DNA from 2 places in the Streptomyces longhuiensis genome. Region 2 is predicted to be linked to the other one. Evidence: riboswitches for the same ligand, from Rfam matches in the RefSeq annotation. Region 2 holds a riboswitch; the other holds the start of a gene.
What was found. Region 2 has a riboswitch for S-adenosylmethionine ahead of thrC (threonine synthase). Riboswitches for the same ligand answer to the same signal wherever they lie in the genome.

Region 1: it holds a riboswitch for S-adenosylmethionine, as region 2 does, so the genes downstream of both, LGI35_RS14635 (aminotransferase class V-fold PLP-dependent enzyme) here and thrC (threonine synthase) in region 2, are expected to answer to the same signal.

Annotation. Positions count from the first base shown of each region.
Region 1 covers NZ_CP085173.1:3,126,836-3,131,242, reverse strand. The annotation lists gene qcrB (cytochrome bc1 complex cytochrome b subunit) at 1-841, shown strand, start outside; gene trpD (anthranilate phosphoribosyltransferase) at 1,001-2,065, shown strand; SAM riboswitch class IV at 2,179-2,295, shown strand; gene LGI35_RS14635 (aminotransferase class V-fold PLP-dependent enzyme) at 2,463-3,824, shown strand; gene LGI35_RS14630 (Lrp/AsnC family transcriptional regulator) at 3,894-4,175, opposite strand; gene LGI35_RS14625 (rhomboid family intramembrane serine protease) at 4,216-4,407, opposite strand, start outside.
Region 2 covers NZ_CP085173.1:4,635,295-4,639,701, forward strand. The annotation lists gene LGI35_RS21445 (MoaD/ThiS family protein) at 1-251, opposite strand, end outside; gene thrC (threonine synthase) at 299-1,585, opposite strand; SAM riboswitch class I at 1,603-1,734, opposite strand; gene LGI35_RS21455 (glucosyl-3-phosphoglycerate synthase) at 1,915-2,862, shown strand; gene LGI35_RS21460 (DUF7927 domain-containing protein) at 2,900-4,407, shown strand, end outside.

The DNA of each region.
Region 1 (4,407 bases), 1.5 Mb from region 2:
GGCCAAGGCGGGTGGCTTCTTCTTCCTGGTCTTCGGTGTCATCGCGGTCGTCTCCGCGATCGCGTCGATCAACCCGATCTGGGCCATCGGCCCGTACCGGATCGACCAGGTCTCCACCGGCGCCCAGCCCGACTGGTACATGGGCTTCTCCGAAGGCCTGATCCGCTTCATGCCGGGCTGGGAGATCAACCTCTGGGGCCACACGCTCGTCCTGGGTGTGTTCATCCCGCTGATCATCTTCCCGCTGGTCCTGGTGGCCATCGCGGTCTACCCGTTCATCGAGTCCTGGGTCACCGGCGACAAGCGCGAGCACCACATCCTGGACCGCCCGCGCAACGTCCCGACCCGGACCGCGTTCGGTGCAGCCTGGATCAGCTGGTACTTCGTCCTGCTCGTCGGTGGTGGTAACGACCTCTGGGCCACGCACTTCCACCTGTCGATCAACGCGATCACCTGGTTCGTGCGCATCGGGTTCTTCGTCGTGCCCGTGCTGGTCTTCGTCGCCACCAAGCGGATCTGCCTCGGCCTCCAGCGCCGCGACAAGGACAAGGTGCTGCACGGACGCGAGTCCGGCCTCATCAAGCGCCTGCCGCACGGTGAGTTCATCGAGGTCCACGAGCCGCTCGGGCCCGACGCCCTGCACACCCTCACCGCGCACGAGCAGTACGCGCCGCTCGAGATCGGCCCGACGGTCGACGAGAACGGTGTGGAGCGCAAGGTGTCCGGTACCGAGAAGCTGCGGGCCAAGCTCTCCGAGGGCCTGTACGGCGAGGAGAGCCAGATCCCCAAGCCGACTGTCGAGGAGTACAAGGAGATCACCAGCGGCCACGGCCACCACTGATCACCTGAACTGACCCCCCACTCTCGGCTTCGCTCGAGCGGGGGACCCATGGTCGCCACGGTGAGAGCCCCGTCCAGGCACTGGACGGGGCTCTTTGCCGCTCTCCGGGCTGGATAGGGTGGCCTTGTTCCCCTACACACGAAAAACCAGGAGCGGCAGATGAATGCTGTGACCCCCGCAGGAGGCAATACCGCGGCGGGCCGTTCCTGGCCCCAGCTGCTGAACGGCCTCCTCGAAGGGCGCGACCAGAGCGCCGACGACACCGCCTGGGCCATGGACCGCATCATGCGGGGCGAGGCCACGGACGTGCAGATCGCCGGGTTCGCTGTGGCCATGCGCGCCAAGGGCGAGACCGTCGAGGAGATCTCCGGCCTCGTACGGTCCATGTACGAGCACGCGAACGTGATCGAGGTCCCGGGCGACACGGTCGACATCGTCGGCACGGGTGGCGACGGCGCCAAGACGGTCAACATCTCCACGATGTCGGCCATCGTCATCGCGGGTACGGGTGCCAAGGTCGTCAAGCACGGCAACCGCGCCGCCTCGTCGGCGTCCGGCGCCTCGGACGTCCTGGAGAAGCTCGGCGTGAATCTGGAGCTGACGCCGAAGCGCGTGGCCGAGGTCGCGGAGGAGGCGGGGATCACGTTCTGCTTCGCCGTGAAGTTCCACCCGGCGCTGCGGCACGTGGCGGCGGCGCGCGGCCAGCTGGGCATCCGCACGACGTTCAACTTCCTCGGTCCGCTGACCAACCCGGCCAAGGTGCGGGCACAGGCCGTCGGGGTCGCCGACGCGCGGATGGCGCCCATCGTGGCCGGTGTCTTCGCCGAGCGCGGTCACTCGTCGCTCGTCTTCCGCGGCGACGACGGGCTGGACGAGCTGACGACGACGGCGACCTCGCGGATCTGGGTGGTCCGGGACGGCGCCGTGCGCGAGGAGGCCTTCGACCCGCGGGACGTCGGCCTCGAGCTGGTGCCGGTGTCCGCGCTGCGGGGCGCCGACGCGTCGTACAACGCGGAGGTCGCCCGCCGCCTCCTGGACGGCGAGAGGGGCCCGGTACGGGACGCGGTCCTCCTCAACTCGGCGGCGGCGCTCGTCGCTCTCACGCCCGGCGAGGGCCCTCTGACCGACCAGATCCGGGCCGGCATGGCCCGCGCCGCCGAGTCGATCGACTCGGGCGCCGCGAAGAGGTCGCTGGAGCGCTGGGTGGCGGCCAGCAACGCGTGAGCGCGTAAGGAAGACAGGGTGGGGAGGTGCCGGTCGGTGCCTCCCCACCACTCTCCGTCCGGGATGCGGACACGCTGTTGCGATGAAGCGATCAGCTGGCATACTTCTCGGCAGGTCATGAGTGACAGCGATTAGGCCCCGGCTCGCTGTCCGGCAACCCTCCGTCCGTGGCGGGGTGCCCCGGGTGAAGACCAGGCAGTGCACAGCAAGGTGCTCTGCAAGCGCGGACCCCTGCACACCCTGGGGTCCTGGTCCTCAAGGGAGCAGTCTCGTGAGCAAGCGAATGCGATAGGGCATCTCCGCCCCACCTCCGCACACCCCCTTTTTCTTTACGGCTGCGCCGTCGAGCCATCGGCTCCGGCGCGGTCAATTCGCTTACCTCTCACGGGAGTTCGCCATGTCTGTCTCCACCGCTGCCGCCGACCAGTCGCTTTGTACCCCTCTGCCGGTTCTCGGCCGGGATGTCACCGTTCCGCTCGTCACCGGTGGCGAGGTCACCTACGCGGCCCTCGACTACGCGGCCAGCGCCCCGGCGCTCCAGCGGGTCTGGGACGACGTGGCCGCCTACGCGCCGTACTACGGCAGCGTCCACCGCGGTGCCGGGTACCTCTCGCAGCTGTCGACCGACCTCTTCGAGAACTCCCGCGTGACCGTCGCCGAGTTCCTCGGCTGCCGCGCGGACGACCAGGTGATCTTCACCCGGTCGACCACCGACTCGCTCAACCTGCTCGCCGCCGTGCTCCCCGCCGACTGCGAGGTCTTCGTCTTCGAGACCGAACACCACGCCTCGCTCCTGCCGTGGCGCGACGCCCGCGTGACGTACCTGAACGCGCCGCGCACGCCCGACGAGGCCGTCCAGACCCTGGAGAGCGCCCTCGCCGAGCGCGACCCCTACGGGCCCGCCCTGGTGTGCGTCACGGGCGCCTCGAACGTCACCGGCGAGCTGTGGCCCGTCCGTGAGCTCGCCGCCGCTGCCCACGCCCATGGCGCCCGTATCGTCCTCGACGCCGCGCAGCTCGCCCCGCACCACCCCGTGGACATCCAGGACCTCGACGTCGACTGGGTCGCCTTCTCCGGGCACAAGCTGTACGCCCCCTTCGGCTCCGGCGTCCTCGCCGGCCGCGCCGACTGGCTCCAGGCCTCCGAGCCGTACCTCGCCGGTGGCGGCGCCTCCCGCAAGGTCGCGCGGCGTGCGGACGGCGGTGTGGACGTCGAGTGGCACGACAGCGCGGCCCGCCACGAGGCCGGTTCGCCGAACGTCATCGGCGTCTACTCCATCGCCTCCGCCTGCAAGGCCCTCACCGAGGCGGGCTTCGACTCGCTCGTCGCCCGTGAGCAGCACCTGATCGGCAAGGTCCGTGACGGTCTCGCCGCCGTGCCCGAGGTGAAGGTCCTCTCGCTGTTCGGCGACGACGCCCCGCGCGTCGGCGTCATCTCCTTCGTCGTCGACGGCTGGAACAGCTCGCACTTCGCGGCCGCGCTCTCCGCCGAGTACGGCATCGGCGTGCGCGACGGCCTCTTCTGCGCCCACCCGCTCGTGCGCACCCTGCTGGGCAGCGACCCGCAGTCGCAGGGGGAGTGCGGGGCGCCCGAGGCCGCGCCCGGCGAGAAGTCCCTCAACGCGATCCGCGTCAGCTTCGGCGCCGGCACCCCGGACGAGCACGTCGAGCGCTTCGTCCGCGCCGTGACCGAGCTGGTCCGCGACGGCGCGCGCTGGAACTACCGCACGGAGGACGGGCGTTGCGTCCCCGCCGTGTGATCCGCGCACCGCGCCGGACATGACGAAGGCCGCCCCTCGGGGCGGCCTTCGGTCGTCAAGCGGACAGGATCAGGAGTCGAGCCCGATCGCGAACGCCGCCTCCAGGTCGTGCTGCGAGTAGGTGCGGAACGCGACGTGCGTGTCCGTCGCCTCCACGCCGGGGATCTTGCTGATCTTCCCGGGGATGACGTCCGCCAGGTCGTCGTGGCGCGCGACGCGCACCATGGCGATCAGGTCGTACGTTCCGGTCACGGAGAAGACCTCGCTGACGCTGTCGAGGGCGGCGATCGACTCGGCGATCTCGGGGATCCGGTCCACGCTGGTCTTGATGAGCACGATCGCGGTGATCACGGCTGGCTGTCTCCCTCGGTGGCCGTGGCTGGGGCTGCTTTCACTCTAGCCCTCCCGTCTCCCGCCCCCGCCCGCGCGCAGAAGCGCTCCGCGCACCCCGCTCTCTCCCTCCGTAGCGCACCCACGCGTAGAGGAACCCGACGGAGAACCCGACCAGGTGCGCCAGGTAGGCCACCCCGGGCCCCTGGCTGCCCTGCCGCGCCGCGGCCCATTGGAGCGCCACCCAGAACGG
Region 2 (4,407 bases):
ATCGAGACGCCCGCGCCTGCCGGCGTCGCCGTCTCCAGGCCCTGCTCGAAGCGCACGTCGTCGTCGTTCACGTACACGTTCACGAAGCGGCGCAGCTTGCCCTGGTCGTCCAGGACGCGGGCCGCGATGCCCGTGTGGTTCTTCTCCAGGTCGGCGATGACCTCGGAGAGGGTCGCGCCCTCGGCGGCGACCTCGGCCTTGCCGCCGGTGTAGGTGCGCAGGATGGTGGGGATGCGGACGTTGACGCTCATGGGGGCTGCAGCCTTTCCGTGCGGGTGTCGCGGGAGTGCGCGGGTCTTCAGTGGGCGAGGCCCGCGTCGCGGAACGCGTCCAGGCTCGGGCGGATGGTGGCGGTCGCCTGGGACGTCTCGGCGACCGCGTCGAGGGTCTTGAGGCCGTCACCGGTGTTGAGGACGACGGTGGTGAGCGTCGGGTCGATCAGGCCGGCCTCGATCAGCTTCTTCGTCACGCCGACCGTCACACCGCCCGCGGTCTCCGCGAAGATGCCCTCGGTCTGCGCCAGGAGCTTGATCGCCTCGACGACCTGCTCGTCGTTGACGTCCTCCACGGCGCCGCCGGTGCGGCGGGCGATGTCGAGGACGTACGGCCCGTCGGCCGGGTTGCCGATGGCCAGGGACTTGGCGATCGTGTTCGGCTTCTGCGGCCGCACGACGTCGTGGCCGCCCTTGTAGGCGACGGACACCGGCGAGCAGCCCTCGGCCTGGGCGCCGAAGAGCTTGTACGGCTTGTCCTCGACGAGGCCGAGCTTGATCAGCTCCTGGAGGCCCTTGTCGATCTTCGTGAACTGGGAGCCGGACGCGATCGGGATGACCAGCTGGTCCGGGAGGCGCCAGCCGAGCTGCTCGCAGATCTCGTACGCGAGCGTCTTGGAGCCCTCGCCGTAGTACGGACGCAGGTTGACGTTGACGAAGCCCCAGCCCTCGCCGAGCGGGTCGCCGATGAGCTCGGAGCAGAAGCGGTTGACGTCGTCGTAGTTGCCCTCGATGCCGACGAGTTCGCCGCCGTAGACCGCGGCCATGACGACCTTGCCCTGCTCCAGGTCGTGCGGGATGAACACGCAGGAGCGGAAGCCGGCGCGGGCCGCGGCGGCGCCGACGGCGCCGGCGAGGTTGCCGGTGGAGGAGCAGGACAGGGTGGTGAAGCCGAAGGCGCGGGCGGCCTCGATGGCCTGGGCGACGACGCGGTCCTTGAAGGAGTGCGTGGGGTTGCCGGAGTCGTCCTTGACGAACAGCTTGCCCTGCTCGACGCCGAGTTCACGGGCGAGGTTGTCGGCCTTGACGAGCTTGGTCCAGCCGGGGTTCAGGTTCGGCTTCTCGGCGACGTCGGCCGGGACGGGCAGGAGAGGGGCGTAGCGCCAGATGTTGGCGGGTCCGGCCTCGATCTCCTTGCGCAGCGACTCGGGGTCGCCGACCGGCAGGTCGTAGGAGACTTCGAGCGGCCCGAAACACTCGGCACAGGCGAAGATCGGTCCGAGCGGGAAGCTGGTGCCGCACTCGCGGCAGGAAAGCGCCGATGCGGGTCCGAGATCAACGGAAGTGGTGGTGGCGACAGTCTGCGCAGCCATGATGGCGAGGCCCTTTCTCCTCATCTTCCTCGCGGCGCATCTCGCCACGAGACGGAATTGGCACCTTCCCCACCTGGACCTCGACAAGGTCGGCGGGAGGGTTGCCGGGACTTCAACGGGCCGTATCCCTCTGTCCCTCTGGATGAGCGCTATTCGGTTGTTGAGCTGGCACTTGATCACTCAAGCGCGGCGGCGACCCCGACATGCGATGGTCACCGGCGTTGTTCAAGACTGTAACCGAAGGCCTGGACGCTTGAGATAGTCGTCCGAACCGCGAGATGGATCACAGTTCGTGATCAGACAGTTCAGACAGTGAGGAGCCGCGCACCGTGCTGGAAGAAGTAGAGCGCTGGCTGAGCAGGCGTTCCTGGTCGGTGTCGGACCGTCCGCTCCCTCAGCTGATCGCCGCCAAGCGCGCCTCGGGCACCTCGGTGAGCGTGGTGCTGCCCGCGCTGAACGAGGAGGAGACGGTCGGCGAGATCGTCGCCGAGATCCGTCGCGCCCTGATGACGGAGCGGGTGCCGCTGGTCGACGAGCTGGTGGTGATCGACTCGGGCTCGACGGACCGTACGGCCGAGGTCGCGCGGGCCGCCGGGGCGCGCGTCGTGCACCGGGACACGATCCTGCCGAGGATCCCGGCCGTGCCCGGCAAGGGCGAGGTGCTGTGGCGCTCGCTGCTCGTGACGGGCGGCGACATCGTCTGTTTCGTCGACGCGGATCTGAAGGAGTTCTCCGCGGACTTCGTCTCGGGGATCGTGGGCCCGCTGCTCACGGATCCCGGCGTGGACTTCGTGAAGGCGATGTACGACCGCCCGCTCGGGTCCGCCGCGGGCCAGGGGGGCCGGGTCACGGAGCTGGTGGCGCGCCCGGTCCTCAATCTGCACTGGCCGCTGCTCGCCGGGTTCGTGCAGCCGCTCGGCGGCGAGTACGCGGCCCGCAGATCGCTCCTGGAGCGCCTGCCGTTCCCCGTCGGTTACGGGGTCGAGCTCGGTCTTCTCGTCGACGCGCTGCACACGGTGGGCCTGGACGCGCTCGGGCAGGTCGACGTGGGGGTGCGCAAGCACCGGCACCAGGACGGGCAGGCGCTCGGCCGGATGGCCGCGGCGATCTACCGCACCGCGCAGCTGCGGCTCGCACGCGGGCATCTCGTGCGTCCGGTGCTCACCCAGTTCGAGCGCGGGGAACAGGGATTCGAGCCGCGCACGCACGACGTGGACACCGAGGAACGCCCCCCGATGACCCAAATCACCGAGTACGCGGAGCGCCGCGTGGCGTAGCCAGGGGCAATCGTATGTTTTGCCTACATTGCCCTTTATGTGGCTCAGACAAGTTTCGGGTGAGCGACGGCTGCGCGCAGCCGCGACCCGCACCGCCGGGGCGCTCGTCGCCACGGTCACCGCACTGACGGCGCTCGGCGCCGCGGCCCCCGCCGCGGCGGACGTGGTCGCGCCGTTCACCAAGCGCTACGACGAATCGCTGTACGGCGACTTCGTGACCATCGGCAACACGGTCATGGGCTGCCCGGCCGCGCCGGCCGACCTCGCGACGCGCTGCGCGGCCGCCGCCGGCGGCGGCCGGGGCGGCGACGAGACGTTCGTGATGCAGCGCGTCAACACGGCCCGTACGACGGCCGGTTACGGCTCCAGCACCGGCCGGGTGACGATCCCGCCGGGCGCGAAGGTGGCGTACGCCCGCCTGTTCTTCGGCGGCAACGACGGTACGTACAGGGGCCCGAGCGGCGCGCGGCTCGCGCGGTGCGACATCTCCGGCGCCGATGTGCGGCCCTCACCGGGCTCCCCGCTCGCCGCCGTACCCGTGCTGGGCGTGAACGGCGGCGCGGCTGCGAGGGTTTCCGTCGAGGACCTGGTCCAGGACCCGGCGACGATCAACGGCCCGCACTACTACACGGGCGAGGCCGACGTCACGAGCATGTTCGCCGGCGTCACCGGCACCGGCGCGCCCGTCCCCGTCGCGGTCGGCGGCGTCTGGGCGCCCGACGGCAAGGGCTGCGTGGCCGGCTGGTCGATGACCGTCGTCTACAAGTACGGCGCCCCGAACGCCGAGTACGCGCCGGAGCGCCGCAACGTGTACGTCTACGGCGGACACGTCCTCCAGCGCCCCGTCTCGCCGGCGACCACGATCGGCGTGGACGGCTTCCACCGCGCGGGCGGCGGCAGGGTGCGGGCGGGCGTCTCCACGTACGAGGGCGGCTGGAACACGCTGGGCGACCGGTTCCTGGTCGACGGCAAGAACGTCACCGAAGCCCACACCGGCAACTCCTACCTCAGCGAGAGCGACGGCGCCGTCGCCCCGGAGGCGGCCGACGACCTGAGCGTCGACGCGAAGGCGTTCGAGCTGCCCGCCGGGACCATCCCGCCCGGCGCCACCTCCACCGAGCTGACGTTCACCACCCAGGGCGACACCCGTGTCCCCTCGGCGCTCGCGCTGTCCGTCCCGGTCCCGGACCTGGAGGTCACCAGGACGGCGAGCCCGCAGACGGCCCGCCCCGGCGACATCCTGACGTACACGGTCACGGCGAAGAACGTCGGCTCGCTCGACTACCCGAACGCCAGGTTCAGCGACGACCTGACCGGCAGCCTCGACGACGCGGCGTACAACGGCGACGTGCGCACGGACCTCGGCCACGTCGCGTACAGCGCGCCGAGGATCGGCTACACCGGTGACATCCCCGCGGGGAAGACCGTCACCGTCACGTACTCGGTGAGGATCCACGACCCGGTGCGCGGCGACGGGAAGCTGCCCGGCGGCGTCGAGGTGCAGTCACCGCGCTCCAACTGCGCGGCGGGCAGCGCCGACCCGAG